2 regions of the Pseudoalteromonas sp. Ld20 genome follow, and region 2 is predicted to be linked to the other one. Evidence: predicted binding sites of a transcription regulator. Region 2 holds the regulator's gene; the other holds the start of a gene.
What was found. The regulator sigma-54, encoded in region 2, starts transcription at its own class of promoters, with help from an activator protein. The targets are predictions, from matches to a motif close to GTTGGCACGNNNNTNGNNT.
Positions count from the first base shown of each region.

Region 1 (5,748 bases), on a different contig from region 2:
TTTTAGCCGTATCGCGGACGTAGGTAAAAATGTAATGCTCACTGATTACCAGAAAGTTATAATCAGCGATGTTGACGTATCAACGTTACTGAGCTGCGAATACCAAAAAACTGCAATAATCACACATAATATATCCCTTTACGTTATTCAAACTAGCCAAACGATAACACTGTCCTCTATTGCTAATATTCCTATTTACATTATTAAAAGTAGTGCATTAGTACAGCGTCTTATGCAACCAGTGGCATTATTTAGTAATGCCGGAATAAAAGCGCCGATACAAGCTCCCCCCCTAAATATTAAAGGGATGTTAGTGCTTGTGATTGATGATAATCAGCTTAATATCGATATTATTAGTAATGTTTTAACTCAAGCTAATATTAATGTACTTACGGCGACAAGTGCTTTGTTAGGCTTGGAGTTAGTCAAGAAAATAATGCCAGATCTCATTCTAATGGATATACAAATGCCAGAAATGGATGGCTTACAGGCAGCGCAATTGCTGCGTAAGCAATATGATCAACAGCAGTTGCCGATTTTTGCGCTAACGGCCCATTGTGAACAAGCAGACGAAGATCGTTCATTAGCTGCAGGAATGAATAAACACCTAACAAAGCCCGTAATAGCCCCTACTTTATTGCAAGCAATTAATGATCTTGAAATTGAAATCCCCAATTTTTATGATGAATCTTTTGCATTGGAACAATTCTCCGGTGATAGTGATTTATTACTGGTTATGCTGGGGAAGTTTGCTAAATTATGTAATGATCACCTAAATAAATTAATAACATATAATCAACCAAGAGAACTGGAACGGTTAGTGCATAGCATTAAAGGCGTATCAGGAAACCTAGGATTTTGCAGGCTCTCAGAGTTGGCTAAGCAACTAGAGCATAAGTTACGCGCCTTGAAAGAAGCCGATCCATTATTACAGGATCAACTTATACAGGAGTTAAAACAAGCCATGGCTTATATCCAGATACAAGGACTAGCAGATGTTAAAAAGAGCTAAAATACTTATTGTTGATGATGATCCTCTAAATCGATTGGTATTGGAGAAAACACTTGCAAGTGAGCATGATACTTTCTTGGTTGAAAATGGTGAAAAAGCACTCACTTTTTTAAAATCGACAGCGGTTGATTTAATTATACTTGATATAGTGATGCCTGGTATTAGTGGCTATGAGGTATTAATTCAGTTAAAAGAAAATCCATCAACTCAAGCTCTCCCCGTTATTTTTATTTCGGCCAATACAAGTCATGATGATGAAGCTAAAGGGTTTGAACTAGGTGCTATGGATTATATTGCAAAACCTTTTAGCCCTACAATTGTAAAAGCTCGTATCAGAAACCAATTACTTATAAAACAGAAAAATGACTTACTTGAAATGCTAGCATCCATTGATGGTTTGACGGAAATCCCCAATAGACGTTATTTGGATGAAAGCTTATCTCGGGAGTGGCGACGAAGCCGCCGAGCTGGAACCCCATTATCAGTTTTACTTATGGATATAGATCACTTTAAACGTTACAACGATTGTTATGGCCACCGTGCTGGAGATGACTGCTTGAAACGTATTGCGCATGCATTAGTGGGCGAATGTGAGCGTGTAAGTGATTTTGTTGCGCGTTATGGGGGAGAAGAGTTTGCTGCAGTTTTACCCGATATGGGAAAAAATGAAGCGTTGCAGTTTGCAAATAAGTTAAGAGATGCAGTCAACGGATTGAATATTCCGCATAAGGCATCATTAAATGCTGATCATATAACAATAAGTATTGGTGTTGCGACAACAGAGTGCGGCCAAGTATATGGCGAACATACACTGTTAGAAGAGGCTGATTTAGGGTTATATCAAGCGAAAGATGCTGGTCGAGATATCATTGTTGCGCGTGTCATTCGAACGCAATAATAAAAGAGCGAGTTAGGTTTTTAAAAGCTTTCAATGTTGTAGTTAGTTAAAATAAAATCATGGGTAGATTGTTATCTACCCAGCGCAATATACCCAAGGCACCTCAAGATGCAGAGTTCAGCGTTTCACAGGTGCCTGTGAACCGCCCAATGGGTTAGTTTAAAAGCGATTTATACTGCGTTACTTTTATAAGGGGTTGATTTTAAAAATAGAACCACTATTACTTGCAACTAATGTCTTGTCTAAATCGCTTTTAATTCCAACGACCCTCGCATCTTGAGGTGGTTTAGGCAGATAATACCAATCTGCATAAATATTTGAACAATTTAACGAATTAAATCACGCTATAACGTCGTTAAAAATTTTTTATTTAGAACAACTAGGGCGTGTTGACCTTTGTGGATTGAAATTTGTTCAATCTAGGGGCGATTTAATCGCGGCGCGAGGTTTGTAACCTAGCGGGCTAAGTCAAAACCGAGCAACAAAGAGTCAATCGCCCCTAGGAAGAACCCTTTGGGCAGCGCATGTTTGGCATTTATACTGCGTTATCGCCTATTTATGGGGAACAACCACACTGCATAGGCGCTGTCTTGCCTAAATACCAAACATACTGCTGCAAAATTAATCACGAAAGGTCAACACGCCCTAGATATAAAAATTTCTGCCTAGGTATAGCGCAATTTTCTTGTCGTTAAATAGACCCCATATCTACGCAGATTGGTATAAATGTTAGTTAAGTGATTTATAGATGGTATCGCCCACCCCAATGAGTTTCTCATTTTTAAATACAAGCGCAGTGCACTCATCTTTGGTCATTTTACCGTCAGAGTGAATGCTGTGAGTGGCGTAAAATAACACCTGATACACATCATCATTCTTTTTTAACAGCTCAGAGAAGTTAGGCGTTTTAAGTTTACTTAAAACAGATTGATAACTGCTATCTAAATCAATATTTGCAATAGCCTCTCGATTATATTTGTGGTGCTTTTCCCAGCTAGATGTATCACCGCCTGCCCAATGTGTTTCTGCTTCACCATCTGATACTGCAATAACGCATCCAGTTAAAAATGGTATTGTAAGTGCTGCGATTAAAAGTGTTTTTTTCATTATATTTGCCCTGATGCTAAGTACGGTATTTATTATTGAATATTTAGCAAATAGCTGGCCAAGTTTTTAGCTTGTTTAAAATCAGTGAGTTAGGTTTTTTGAAACCATATACCATGTGTGAATAGCATATCGTATATGGTATTTATAACTAATAATTAGTCTATTAGACCAGTCTATTACGGCTCTCACCTTGGCTAAATGCACTGATATTCAAGCTTATCTGTTTAACTAGGCGAATGATTGACTCTTCACTGGCCCATGCAATGTGAGGGGTTAAAATTAAGTTGTGGCCTTGATAACCTGCTAGCGGGTTAGTGTCAGTGGCAGGCTCCTTCGTTAACACATCAACCCCAGCTGCAGCAATTTGATTCTCAGCGAGTGCATGGGCTAAGTCAGCTTCATTTACAATACCGCCTCTGGCTGTATTAATTAAAATAGCACAGGGCTTCATCATACTTAGCTCTTCTGCGCTAATTAGATCTCGGCTTTCATCAGTTAAAGGGCAATGTACGCTAATAATATCAGCGCTTTTTATTGCTTGATAAAATTCAGTGCGGCCTTGCCTAACGGGATGGTTTTTACGCTCAGCAAGAATGACGTGTGCGCCAAATGCATTGGCTACAGTTGCAACGGCTTTACCTAATGAACCATAACCAATAATCGCTAATGTTTTACCCGCAATTTCGTTAAAACTATAATCAAGACGGCAAAACATTTGGCTTTGCTGCCACTGCCCCTGTTGGCAATCATTAATATAGCGATGTGTATTACCGAGCAAGTTAGTAATTAATGCAAAAGTGTGTTGAACAACGCTAGGTGTAGAATATCCAGCTACATTGGCGACTGCAATGCCAAGCTCTTTCGCTGCGATTAAGTCGACATTATTTGTGCCAGTTGCTGCAACGCAAATAAGTTTAACTGCGGGGAGTTGTGCGAGCGTCTCGCGATTAAGTACAACTTTATTAGTGATCAACACATCGGCACCTAGGCTATGAGTAATAACTTGCTCAGTGCTCGTTAGAGGGTAGCTTTTAAACTTACCAAGCTCTTGAAAAGGCTTAAGTGAAGTGCCTGCTAAAGTATCGCTATCGAGTAGAGTGATATTCATACTCTTTCCTTTAAAATAAAAATTATAAATACTTGACCTTAGTGTGTGCTCTAAGGTTTATAGTAAGTAAAAGTTGATAAAAATTCATTGGAGACGATGATGAAAATAGGCGAATTTGCAAGCCAGTTAGGTGTCTCAACAGATACATTAAGGTACTACGAAAAGCATGCTTTGTTAACGGCTACATCGCGGACACAATCTGGGTATCGTGATTATAGCCAGTCAGACTTAAAACAAATGAAGTTTATTTTACGCGCAAAGAATGTCGGTTTTAGTTTGTCAGAAATTAAAGAGTTACTGCAAATTAAATTTCATAAACAGCAGCATTCATGCCACGAAGTTAAAAATTTAACCTTACAAAAGCGAGATCTTGTTGCAGAGCGCATTGCTGAATTAACGCGCTTTCATCAGTCATTATCTGTTTTAGCTGACAAATGCTGTGGCGGTGAAGAGCCCGCAGATAACTGCTCTATATTAACTACTTTGGAGGATATCGATGGACTTACTCAATAATTTTTGGCAGCTATTTTTATTATCTGCGCCTTGGTTAATGCTTGGTTTGCTGATCGCTGGCATGCTTAATGTTTATTTACCCGTTAACTTTCTTAACAAGCATTTGGGGAAAGAAGGTTTCTGGACCACGGTTAAAGCCGCACTGATTGGTGCGCCAATGCCTTTATGTTCATGTGGTGTTATCCCTGCTGCCATAGGGTTAAGACGTGCGGGCGCGTCAAAAAGCGCAACAACTGCATTTTTAGTCTCAACGCCAGAAACTGGGGTTGACTCGGTATCTGTATCATACGTTTTATTGGGTCCATTTATGGCCGTTATTCGTCCAATCGCAGCAATTTGTAGCGCAATCGTTGCAGGTGTTTTAGTTGGGCGAGATACAAAGGATGAGCAACCAATTGATCTAAAAAGTGATGAGGGCTTAGCGGGGAAACCAAGTTGCTGCTCAAAGAAACAACCTGAACCGACAGTAAAACCTAGCTGTTGTTCATCAAGTACAGGTTCAATAAAGGTAGAAAGTGAGACATGTTGCGCACCAAGCACAGAGACAGCCAAACAAATTAATGAACCAAGTTGTTGTGATACGACAGACACGGTGACTGATACGCAATGGGAGAAGTTTAAACAAGCAGTAAGCTTTAGTTGTAATAAGTTGCTATCAGATACAATGAAATGGCTCATGATTGGTTTATTTTTTGCGGCATTGGTTCAAACTTTCGTACCTGAGTCATTTTTAACTCAGTGGGGGAGTGGTATTTTGGCAATGCTAGTGGTGATATTGATTAGTATTCCAATGTATATTTGTGCCACTGCCTCAACCCCTATTGCGGCTGGATTATTATTAAGTGGTGTTGCACCAGGGGCTGTTTTGGTCTTTATGTTGGCGGGCCCTGCAACAAACATAGCTACTCTTGGCGTTGTAGCAAACGAACTTGGTAGGCGAGCGGTTGCAGCCTATTTAACAGGGGTAATAGGCGTTGCATTACTGTTTGGCTTTTTAACTGATTACCTTGTTGCTGAATTTGGTTTTGTAGTTACGCCATTGCTAGGTGAGGAGCACCAGGTATTGCCGCATTGGTTAACTTTGCTCAGTGGGGTCATTTTACTGACATT
Region 1 covers NZ_JBISHB010000030.1:330,932-336,679, forward strand. The annotation lists gene ACJJVX_RS07240 (response regulator) at 1-1,012, shown strand, start outside; gene ACJJVX_RS07245 (diguanylate cyclase) at 996-1,910, shown strand; gene ACJJVX_RS07250 (DUF3192 domain-containing protein) at 2,640-3,017, opposite strand; gene ACJJVX_RS07255 (D-2-hydroxyacid dehydrogenase) at 3,181-4,125, opposite strand; gene zntR (Zn(2+)-responsive transcriptional regulator) at 4,225-4,638, shown strand; gene ACJJVX_RS07265 (SO_0444 family Cu/Zn efflux transporter) at 4,622-5,748, shown strand, end outside.
Region 1: ACJJVX_RS07250 (DUF3192 domain-containing protein) is a predicted target of sigma-54. The motif match lies at 3,062-3,080, and genes of this name have one in related genera.

Region 2 (5,748 bases):
AGCCACAAAGTAACCGCAGCAAAAATGGAACTTTATCAGCAGTTAGGATTTACTTACTTTGAAAAGCCTATTTTTACTTTATATAATCAACAGCAAACGTGGCAAATCAATGCGCAAGAAGCCACATTATATGAAAATAACCAGTTGATTTTAGAAGGCAATGTTGTTGCTAAAAATCTCACAAACAACGCAATGATTAAGCATATTAATGCCGATAATATCTTGGTTGATATTGAACAACAAACCATGAGTTCAGAACAGCCTGTTGAATTAATCGGACCAAATTTAAAGACCACCGGACGCGGCCTTAGAGCCGACTTAAAAGCCGAAGTGGTAGAACTTATTAACCATACGCGAACCATATATTATGACCAATAAATTTGCTCACTTACTTGTAATACCTAGCTTGTTCATTGCCCTTTCAAGCTTTGCTGAAGGTACTCTTCCACTTGCAGACCAAGTATCGATAAGCGCTGATAAACAGCTTGCACAGCTGAAAAAAAATGTCGGTATTTTTGAAAAAAACGTAGAGATAATCCATGGTAATCGTCGTATCACAGCTGATCACCTAGAAGTGCACAAACGTGAAGATTTAGGTGATAATAAGCAGCTGCTTGTTGCCACTGGAAGCCCTGCATACTTTGAAGAAAAACAAACAGATGGCACAATTATGAGCGCCAGCGCCAATGAGGTTCGTTACGATGTTGATAAACGCTATTTAACTTTAATCGGTAACGCCCAAGTCACTCAAGCAGGTCAAAAGATTAATGCCAAAAGTATTACATACGACATGGACCAACAATTAATTAGCGCTGAAAAAGATGAAAATTCAGACGAACGAGTGCATACAATATTAGTCCCAGTAAACACTAAAAAAGATAACGAAAAAGGTCAGCCATGAGCACATTAAAAGCTGAGTTTTTAGCAAAAAGTTATAAAGGCCGCCAAGTCGTAAAAAATGTAGGCTTAGAAGTCAGCGCTGGTAGCATTGTTGGCTTACTTGGCCCTAATGGCGCAGGCAAAACCACCACTTTTTACATGATTGTAGGATTAGTGCCAAGCGACAAAGGTAAAATAAGCATAGATGATAACGACATCACCTTATTACCAATGCACAGCCGTGCACGTTTAGGGATTGGCTATTTACCGCAAGAATCTTCGATATTTCGCAAACTGACCGTTTACCAAAACCTGATGGCGATACTCGAAACCCGTAAAGAGCTAAATAAACAAGCTCGTGAAGAAGCGCTTGATGGCTTACTTGATGAATTTAGCATTCAGCACATCCGCGATAGTCAAGGTATGGCATTATCTGGTGGTGAACGCCGTCGCGTTGAAATTGCTCGCGCTTTAGCCGCAAACCCTAAATTTATTCTGTTAGATGAGCCTTTTGCTGGCGTTGATCCTATTTCGGTGTTAGATATAAAGAAGATTATTGAACATCTTAAAAACCGTGGGATAGGCGTACTTATTACCGACCACAATGTACGAGAAACCCTTGATGTTTGTGAAAAAGCCTACATAGTTTCTCATGGGGAGTTAATTGCATCAGGCACTCCTGAGCATGTACTTGCCGACCAAACAGTCCGCGACGTTTATTTGGGTGAGCAATTTAGGCTATAAAGCCACGCCCGGCTAAGGTTCTGCTAGACTTAATTATGACAACAATAAAAGGATTGTTAGAGATACATGAGGCAATCACTCCAGCTGCGCATGGGCCAGCAACTTACAATGACACCACAGCTACAACAAGCTATTCGTTTGTTACAGTTGAGCACATTAGATCTTCAACAAGAGATCCAAGAAGCACTAGATAGCAATCCATTACTTGAGGTCGATGAAAATGACTTTGGTGATGAATCAGGTGGTAAGAACGAACAAAAACAAGATACTGATGATCAAACTGTCAGTGCCTCAGCTGATGACACGCCAAGTGAATACGAACAAGAAAGCAGTGAAGCGCTAGCAAAAGATACCGTAAGCGACGAAATGGCGATGGATGTTACATGGGATGAATACATGAGCGCCGCACCAAGCTCTTCATCAGGGCCAATGCCTGAAGATGAATCTATTTATCAAGGCGCTTCATCTGAAACCCTCCACGATCACCTTATGTGGCAACTACAGCTGACTCATTTTAGTCCGACTGACGAAGCTATCGCGATAGCCATTGTCGAAGCGGTTGATGACTCAGGTATTCTTACACTAAGCTGTGAAGACATTGCTGAAAGCCTAAACAAAGGTAATAACGAAGAAGAAATTGAACTTGATGAAGTTCAAGCGGTATTAAAGCGTATTCAGTTATTTGATCCGGTCGGTATTGCTGCACGCAGCCTACCTGAATGTTTATGTATTCAGCTAAATCAATTTGATCCTGCAACGCCTTGGATTGCCGAAACAAAAATGATTTTAACTGATCATATCGATTTATTAGCTAGTCGCGACTATCGTACTTTGATGAAAAAGACTAAGCTAAAGGAAGATGAACTAAAAGAAGTAATGACACTCATCCACAGCCTTAATCCAAAGCCTGCGGATACCATAGTTCGAGAAGAGTCAGAGTACGTTATTCCCGACGTGTCAGTGAAAAAAATTAAAGGCCGCTGGGTGGTAGAGCTCAACCCAGATAGCATGCCAAAAATTAGAGTTAACAGCCAATATGCGGCGATGTCGCGCTCAGTAAAATCGAGCACTGACAGCCAATTTATTCGCTCTCATTTACAAGAAGCTAAATGGTTTATAAAAAGCCTAGAAAGTCGTAATGACACATTACTCAAAGTAACTAACTGCATTGTTAAACAGCAGCAAGGTTTTTTTGAGCATGGCCCCGAGGCTATGCGACCTATGGTATTAAACGATGTTGCTGAAATGGTTGAAATGCATGAATCAACAATCTCCCGGGTAACAACCCAGAAGTACATGCATACACCACGTGGTATTTTTGAGTTAAAGTATTTTTTCTCAAGCCATGTCAGTACCGAAAATGGCGGAGAATGCTCATCGACAGCAATTCGTGCACTCATAAAAAAATTGATTGCAGCAGAAAACTCAGCTAAACCATTGAGTGATAGTAAAATTGCAGATATATTGGCAGAGCAAGGTATCAAAGTAGCTAGACGAACAATAGCAAAGTACCGTGAATCGCTAGCTATTCCACCGTCAAATCAACGTAAAAGCTTGATTTAAGGCGTAAAACCACAAGAAGGAAAATGCTTATGCAACTAAATTTAACTGGTCGTCACGTAGAAATTACTGATTCATTAAGAGACTATGTAAACAATAAGTTTGCGAAGCTTGAGAGGCATTTTGATCACATCAACAATGTCCATGTTATTCTTGACGTAGAAAAGCTCAACCAAAAAGCAGAAGCAACATTACATGTCAGTGGCGCAGAGCTATTTGCCTCAACGCAGCACCAGGACATGTATGCCGCGATTGACGGGCTCATCGATAAACTCGACCGTCAAGTTATCAAACACAAAGAGAAGCACGCTCGACACTAACACTATGAAACTAAGTTCACTTACTTGTCAGGACTGCAGTAAAGCTGCGGTCCTTTTTAATAGCAAAAAACGTATCCTCGAATTTATCAGCCAATTGGCTCATGAACGGCTTCCTCACTTATCACAACAAGACATATTGAGTGCTCTATTAAATAGAGAAAAATTAGGTAGTACAGGTATTGGCCGTGGTATCGCGATCCCGCATGGTCGCATGAGTGGCGCACAAGAACCACTCGCTTTAATTTTAGTAAGCGAACAACCAATCAATTTTGATGCCATTGATAATCGCCCCGTCGATATTTTTGTTGCACTCATCGTACCTGACGGTGACAGTGAACTTCATTTAAAGACGTTGGCTACAATTGCTGATAAACTCAACGACAAAGAGTTTTGTAAACAAATACGTAGCGCAAAAACAGACCAAGATCTATATCAAGTAATTGTTGAACAGTCGTAGTTAAAAGAAGGAGAGTTTACATGGAATTAATTATCATCAGTGGGCGCTCAGGGTCAGGTAAATCTGTCGCTTTGCGTGTATTAGAAGACCTTGGCTATTATTGTGTTGATAATATCCCTGTAAACTTATTACCGTCGTTAGTGCGTAGTGTATCTGATAACTACGATAAGATTGCCGTCAGTATTGATGTGCGTAACTTACCCAAAGAACAGCAAGAGTTTAATGATATTCTTGAGTATCTTCCGGGGTTTGCAAACCCAACTCTATTTTATCTAGACAGTGACGACCAAACGCTCATTAAGCGCTTTTCTGAAACACGCCGTTTACACCCACTTTCTTTAGATTCACTGCCACTTGATTTAGCCATTAAACAAGAAAAAGTGCTATTAGATGTACTCATTACCCGCGCCGACTTTATTCTTGATACAACCGATTTAAGTGTCCACCAGCTGGCTGAATCAATTCGCGAAAAAATCTTAGGCAAAAAAGATAAAAAACTGATCATTACATTTGAGTCATTTGGTTTTAAGCATGGCATTCCTAAGGGAGCTGATTATGTATTTGATGCGCGCTTTTTACCAAACCCACACTGGGAACCTGAATTAAAGCCACTAACAGGGCTTGATCAACCGGTAAAAGATTATTTAGCGAGTCACAGCATAGTGCAAAAATTCACATGGCAAATTCAAACTTTTATGCAAACATGGTTACCACACCTTGAACGCAATAATCGTAGCTACTTAACAATTGCAATCGGCTGTACCGGTGGACAACATCGTTCAGTGTATTTAGCACAAACCATTGGCGAAAGCTTTGCAATGAGCCATAGTAATGTGAAGATTCGCCATCGCGAACAAGAATAAACGAAGAGAAACCAATGCGTTTAGAAGATACATTTTTAATAGAAAATAAGCTTGGTTTACACGCCCGTGCAGCCAGTGTATTAGCGCAACTAGCCGTGCAGTTCGATGCCAGTATTACGCTTCATCAAGATAACAAAGAAGCCGCTGGAGATAGCGTATTAGGCTTAATGTTACTTGAAAGTAGCCAAGGAAAAGAAGTAAAAGTAGTGTGCGAAGGCCCCGATGCAGAACCCGCACTAGCGGCAATAGGACAACTTATTGCACAGAAATTTAACGAGCAAGAATAGCTCGTAGTATCGCTTTACAAATTGCGATAAACTGAATAAGCATGTTGGTTATAACAATCAGCCTGCTTAATTATCGAAGTCTACCCTACCCTAAAAGTGTATTAATTATTTAAGGACGCCAATGCCTGAAGCTTTTGAACAAGATTACCCACTACAACAACTAAAACAAGTGACAAAGTCACTTAACAGTGGTCAGTTTGTTCAAGTTAGGCGTATGTTGGCAAAAACAGCTCCATGTGACACCGCATTACTGCTTGAGTCATCCCCCCATAAAACTCGTACCCAACTATGGCAACTAGTTGACCCTGATGTTCAAGGTGACGTACTCGAAGAACTCTCAGAAGATGTTCGTTTAGGTATTATCGCCCAAATGGAACCGGAGCATATTGCTGCGGCCACTGAAGACATGGGGCATGATGATTTAGGTGAAGTGCTAAGAAGCCTGCCTGACACAGTTTATCAAGACGTTGTTAGCGCAATGGATAGCCAAGACAGAGAACGCGCAACGCAAGCTCTTTCATATCAAGAGCGCTCTGCTGGTGCGCTGATGAATACAGATACCGTGACCATTCGTCCAGATGTCACTATCGACGTGGTACTTCGTTATTTACGCTTAAGAGGTGAACTACCAGAGGGCA
Region 2 covers NZ_JBISHB010000043.1:372,662-378,409, forward strand. The annotation lists gene lptC (LPS export ABC transporter periplasmic protein LptC) at 1-378, shown strand, start outside; gene lptA (lipopolysaccharide transport periplasmic protein LptA) at 368-901, shown strand; gene lptB (LPS export ABC transporter ATP-binding protein) at 898-1,623, shown strand; gene ACJJVX_RS18830 (RNA polymerase factor sigma-54) at 1,690-3,186, shown strand; gene hpf (ribosome hibernation promoting factor) at 3,216-3,503, shown strand; gene ACJJVX_RS18840 (PTS sugar transporter subunit IIA) at 3,508-3,960, shown strand; gene rapZ (RNase adapter RapZ) at 3,981-4,823, shown strand; gene ACJJVX_RS18850 (HPr family phosphocarrier protein) at 4,838-5,110, shown strand; gene mgtE (magnesium transporter) at 5,232-5,748, shown strand, end outside.